Regions from separate parts of the Zobellia sp. 1_MG-2023 genome, predicted to be linked through region 1. Evidence: riboswitches for the same ligand, from Rfam matches in the RefSeq annotation. Region 1 holds a riboswitch; the other holds the start of a gene.
The links. A riboswitch is a leader RNA that binds a small molecule or an ion and turns the genes downstream of it on or off. The one in region 1 is predicted to bind S-adenosylmethionine.
Positions count from the first base shown of each region.

Region 2: another riboswitch for S-adenosylmethionine. It lies ahead of Q4597_RS13520 (Na+/H+ antiporter NhaC family protein); the one in region 1 lies ahead of Q4597_RS12025 (O-acetylhomoserine aminocarboxypropyltransferase/cysteine synthase family protein).

Region 1 covers NZ_JAUOSY010000005.1:75,172-78,360, forward strand. The annotation lists gene Q4597_RS12015 (carboxypeptidase-like regulatory domain-containing protein) at 1-57, shown strand, start outside; gene metK (methionine adenosyltransferase) at 357-1,613, shown strand; SAM riboswitch class I at 1,690-1,801, shown strand; gene Q4597_RS12025 (O-acetylhomoserine aminocarboxypropyltransferase/cysteine synthase family protein) at 1,927-3,189, shown strand, end outside.
Region 2 covers NZ_JAUOSY010000006.1:62,114-65,302, reverse strand. The annotation lists gene Q4597_RS13530 (ABC transporter ATP-binding protein) at 1-92, opposite strand, end outside; gene Q4597_RS13525 (hypothetical protein) at 354-656, opposite strand; gene Q4597_RS13520 (Na+/H+ antiporter NhaC family protein) at 802-2,103, opposite strand; SAM-I-IV-variant riboswitch at 2,152-2,251, opposite strand; gene Q4597_RS13515 (GAF domain-containing sensor histidine kinase) at 2,485-3,189, shown strand, end outside.

The DNA of each region.
Region 1 (3,189 bases):
CAGGTATACTATGTGCAGCCGCGCTACCTGCTATTATCGTTAAAATATGATTTGTAATGGTTGATAAACCCGTGCAAAGAGCATGGTATTTACAAAAGGAAATAATAAATAACACGATATTAATATTTTGATCTGAACATTTTTTATACTTTTGCGTCCTAATTAAATTAAAGAGGAGGGATTTGACTGATTGCAACCTCTGTTTTAAACCTGTTTGAATTGCCAATGTAAGATTGGTTTTTGCCAAGCGGGATTGTAGAACAAAAAAATGCTAAAGCAGTTGATGTTGAAAATTTTCACATCATACTTCTTCCGGCATTCTTTCAAATCCTTTTCAGAAAAAATAAAAGTTTGTTATGCCATATTTGTTTACCTCCGAATCTGTTAGTGAAGGACACCCTGATAAAGTTGCCGATCAAATAAGCGATGCCTTATTGGACCACTTTTTGGCTTTTGATCCAGAAAGTAAAGTTGCTTGTGAAACCTTGGTAACTACGGGCCAGGTTGTTTTGGCCGGTGAGGTTAAGAGTGATACTTATCTAGATGTTCAGACCATTGCTAGAGATGTAATTAATGCTATTGGTTATACTAAGGGCGAATATCAGTTTAGTGGAGATTCTTGTGGAGTTATTTCGTTAATTCATGAGCAATCGCAAGATATTAGTCAAGGTGTAGATCGTGGCGAGAAAGAGCAACAAGGAGCTGGTGATCAAGGTATGATGTTCGGTTATGCTACCAAGGAAACGGAAAACTACATGCCGTTGGCTTTGGATATTTCGCATAAAATTCTTCAGAATTTGGCGGAGTTGCGTAGGGAAGGTAGAATCATAGATTATTTACGTCCCGATGCCAAATCGCAAGTTACTATTGAGTATTCAGATGATAATGTGCCGCAACGTATAGATACTATTGTTATATCTACACAACACGATGCTTTTCATAATGATGATGAGGTAATGTTGGCAAAAATCAAAGAAGACCTTGTAGAGATTTTAATCCCAAGAGTGGTAGAGCAATTGCCAAAAGCTATTCAGGATTTATTTGATGATAAAATAAAATACCACATCAATCCAACTGGGAAATTTGTAATCGGTGGTCCTCATGGGGATACCGGACTTACCGGGAGAAAAATTATAGTAGATACTTACGGAGGTAAAGGAGCTCACGGTGGTGGGGCTTTTAGTGGAAAAGACCCAAGTAAAGTAGATAGAAGTGCGGCCTATGCAGCGCGCCACATTGCCAAGAATTTAGTAGCGGCCGGTGTTGCGGATGAGATGTTGGTACAGGTAAGTTACGCCATTGGTGTGGTTGAGCCTACCTCTATATATGTAGATACCTACGGAACGTCTAATGTAGACCTTACGGATGGGGAAATTGCCCAAAAGACCAAAGCCCTTTTTGACATGCGTCCGTTTGCTATTGAAGAGCGACTAAAGTTGCGAAATCCTATTTATTTGGAATCTGCGGCATATGGCCATATGGGTAAAGAACCAAGAATGATCAAGAAAGTTTTTGAATCGCCATATAACGGTCGTATCGAAAAAGAAGTGGAATTGTTCACTTGGGAGAAGTTGGATATGGTAGGTGAGGTGAAAAAAGCGTTTAATTTGTAAATTTTTCAAAAATGTTGGTGAATTTAAATTCACCAACTATATATTTGTAGTTCCAAAAGTTCAAACACGTATTGAATAGTTATCAAGAAAGGTGGAGGGAATAGACCCTTTGAAACCTTAGCAACCCTTTGCCACCTGTGCAGAGAAGGTGCTACATTCTATCTCTATAAAAATGAGACAGATAACAAATCAGATTACTCATACTAATCTTTTACTTTCTTATAACTTTTTTGATATTCTACCTAGCATCGGATTTTCGGTTCAAGGTATCGGGCTTTTAATTATTTTAAATAACAATTAAAAATCAAAGATTATGAGTGATCAAAAATTCTCAACCAACGCATTACATGCCGGACACGACCCCGCACAAACAGGTGGTACACGTGCCGTGCCTATTTATCAAACATCCTCGTATGTTTTTAATGATACGGACCATGCCGCCAATTTATTTTCATTGGCAGAACTTGGTTTTATCTATACACGATTGAACAACCCTACCAATCAAATTCTTCAAGAGCGTTTAGCAGCTGTTGAAGGCGGAGTAGGAGCGGTAGTTTTCGCTTCGGGAACTTCAGCTATTTCAACGGGTTTATTAACGCTATTGAAAGCGGGAGACCATATTGTAGCTTCCAGTAGTTTGTATGGCGGTACCTTTAACTTGTTAAATGTTACCTTGCCAAGGTTGGGAATCACCACTACTTTTGTTGATGCTTCCGATCCGGAAAATTTTGGTAAAGCGGTTCAGGATAACACCAGGGCTATTTTTGTAGAATCTTTGGGTAACCCTAAATTAGATGTGCTTGATTTGAAAGCTATTTCAAAACAGGCCAAAGCTGCTCAGGTTCCTTTTATTGTTGATAATACGGTGGCTTCACCTGCACTTTTAAATCCTATTGAGCACGGTGCTAACTTGGTAATTCACTCACTTACTAAATATATTGGCGGTCAGGGTACTTCTTTGGGAGGTGCTATTATTGATGCAGGAACTTTTGATTGGACCAACGGGAAATTCCCGGAATTTACAGAACCTTCTGCTGGATACCACGGTTTAGTGTATAGCGAAGCTTTAGGTGCCGCGGCCTTTACTTTTAAATTGATTTTAGAAGGATTGCGTGATTTTGGTGGAGCTTTGAGTCCGTTTAATGCTTTCCAGATTATACAAGGTTTGGAAACTTTGAATGTACGTATAAAACAACACAGTGTAAATGCACTTGAATTGGCTACTTGGTTAGAAGGAAGAGAAGAAGTGGCATGGGTAAACTATCCAGGTCTTAAGAGTAGTAAATACTACGATCTTGCTCAAGAATATTTGCCAAAAGGTCAAAGCGGATTGGTAACATTTGGAATTAAAGGTGGTTTTGAGGCTGCTAAAAAAGTTACGGATGCTACAAAAGTTTTCTCTTTGTTGGCCAATATTGGCGATACTAAATCATTGATCATTCACCCGGCCAGTACCACGCACCAACAGTTAAATGAGGAGCAATTGGCAGGCGCAGGTGTAGGTCAGGATTTAATTCGTTTGTCCGTTGGTTTGGAAGATATTGAAGACTTAAAGGCCGATTTGGAAAACGCATTC
Region 2 (3,189 bases), on a different contig from region 1:
CAAAATATTTCGCCTTTGGAAACTTCAAACGAAACGTCTTTTAAAGCTGCCTTTCCTTGATAAGACTTGCTTATGTTCGTTGCTTTCAACATAATAGTATAACTAAATTAAGAGTATAGGTAAATCGTGTAATCATCCTTATACACAGCAATTTGTGGTATAAGTATATAAATGATAAAGAAGATGTCCTTACGAAAAAGACAGGTCCATATGTATATTCAACACTTAGCTTTCAGCATACCGTATTCGGGTGTGCGACAAATCAAAAGAAGTGTGGCAAAGAAAGAATATGACGAATGAAAAGGGCGTACCGGTCCTATAAAAATTGACGGTACTACATACAAAATGGACTGTTAAACTTGTGGAGGAGGCCGCGTAAAGCGATTACTGCCTAAAAATTGGTTTTCAAAAACAAGCTGTGGCGCATTGTTAGAGAACATTTGTTCAAAAAAATAGAATTCTGTTTGCGGTAGAACGGGAGATTCCGTTTTTAAAAGCGGTGTAAAATTAACCGCTGTGGTAATGTGACAAACTTCGCAATGTTGCGCGTCGGAATCGTCAATATGATGCGTAAGCGCATGCAGTCCTGCCACTTTGAATACCAAAAACAAAGCGACAAAAAACATAGAAACGAAATTCTTGCTGCTTTTCATCATAAGCGACAAAAGTAAATAATACTTTAAATTATTAATGAGAATTTAAACAAAAATTACTTTGGCATGAATTTAACTGAAGTTGGAGTACAAGGGTATATAAATTATAAGAACATTACAAGGCCCTTTTTTATCTTCGAAAACAAGCTTAGCGGACACGAAATGGTTTAAAGTTTATGAATACGATGGTGTAAATGAACAACAAGAGTAAATACCAGGTATTGGAAACCAAATCTATATAATCGATTTTTCCGTTTGAAAAGCTTAAAATCATTAAAACCTGCGCTCCATAGGGCAGTAGACCTTGAAAAATACAGGCAAAAATATCTAAGATGGAAGCGGTTTTCTTGTTATCCAATCCGTATTCATCATTAATGGTTTTGGCAATGGGCCCGGCAATGATGATAGAAACCGTGTTATTGGCAATCGCCATATTAATAGTACTCACTAATGAGGCAATACCTAGCTGTGCCGTTTTTTTGTTCTTGATAAGCTTCTTTATGTTGACCAGTATAAACTCTATGCCTCCGTTTCGTTCTACTAAAGCGGCCAATCCTCCTGTTAATAGAGACAACAAGAAAATCTCTGTCATGTTCGTAAATCCAGAATAGGCAATTTTAGTAGATTCTATAAGGGTAAAATCACCATAAACAATCCCCAAAAGTCCAGCGAATACTAAACCTAATAGTAAGGTAACAAAAACGTTCACTCCTACAATAGATAGAACAATGACCAAAAGATAGGGCATAATTTTGATGACAGAATAACTATAAACTACAGTCTCCGTTTCGGCGGACTTTAATCCCAAACCCTGAAAGATTAAAATAGCTATAGTGAATAGGGCAGCGGGTACGGCAATTTTAATGTTCTGCTTGAATTTATCACTCATTTTACAACCTAAGGATTGTGTATCAGCAATGGTAGTATCCGAGATTATCGATAAATTATCGCCAAACATGCTACCACCTAACAGTGCACCACATAAAATGGCCAAATCCGCGCCGCTCTTATCGGCGAATCCCACTACAATAGGAGCCAAAGCAACAATGGCACCCACCGAAGTTCCCGTAGAAACCGATAAGAACCCTGCAATAATAAAAATGCCAACGTAGATGTATTGAATGGCTATAAAATCCAATCCCATATTAACGATGGCATCAACACTACCGGTTTCGTTGGTAATTGCAGCGAATGCACCTGCTAACAAGTAGATCAAACACATAGTTAGTATTTTATCATCTCCGCAGCCTTTTAAAACCGTTTTTATTTTAAAATCTATAGATTGCCCAAACATTAGGAAGGCAGCAATTATCCCTACAATTACCGCAATGGGAGCAGGTAACGCATAGAAATCGTTTTGATATATACCCACACCCAAAAAAGTAAATACAAAAATGAATAGGGGTACGAGAGCGGAAAATTTTGGAGTTCTAACTTTAATGTTTGCCATTTCTTTCTTTATGCTAAAAAAGGAAGTAGAAGCAAATAGATAGACATATGGGTTAACATTTGTTCCAACTAATTGGCTTATCTCTTTAGCACCTTGCTCGTTATTGCAGGTTGCTATCTCCTTTTTTTTGAGATTCTTGATAATTATTTTAAGGCGGCAAAAATAAGGTATAAGAACTACCTGCAACTCATAAAAAGAGTTAATTTATATCACACTTTTTTTTGGTCAATTAGAAGAAATCCTAAACTTTTGAGTTAATAAGTAGTATAAATCCTATGTAAATGGTACGTCAAGTAACGTAATACATATTTTTTAACTTAGTTTGTAACTTCTAACCAAGGGATAAAAAAGTCTATTTATCTTATTATTTTGAAGAGTGGAATGAAAAAACAAGACTTACACGCTGAAAATCAACTTTCAACAACCAATGAAGGTGATAACCATACAACTATTAGTCAGCTAGAAAAAGACAAAATCATTGAAAGACAACTGCGCTTTCAGGATTTGTTAATCAGTATCTCTACAAAACATATTAATTCCGATTTATCGGATATTGATAAACTTATCAGAGCATCCCTAAAGCAAATTGGCGAGTTCGTAGAATCGGACAGAAGCTATATCTTTTCTTATGATTTTGTAAATAACACCACTTCAAACACTTATGAATGGTGTTCTGAAGGTATAGAACCGGAAATAGAGAACTTACAGAATGTACCTGTAGACTTTATTCCGCAATGGATAGAAGCACATAAAAAGGGAGAGCCGTTCTTTGTGGAAGATGTAAGTGAATTACCAGAAGACGGAGAACATGGTTTACGAGCCGTTTTAGAGCCACAGGGCATTAAGAGTCTAATTACTATTCCAAAAATCAAGAATAATGAGTTGATCGGTTTTATCGGTTTTGATTCTGTCAAAAAAATCAATAAGTATGATGATAATGAAAAGGACATCCTTTTTGTTTATGCCAATATGCTGGTTAATGTCATACAGCGTAAAGAGAGTGAAGAACGGATAAAGGAGCAAGAGAAGAAGAAGGAAGAACTATTAAAGAATCTATCGCTTCAAAATGAAGAATTAAGTGAATAT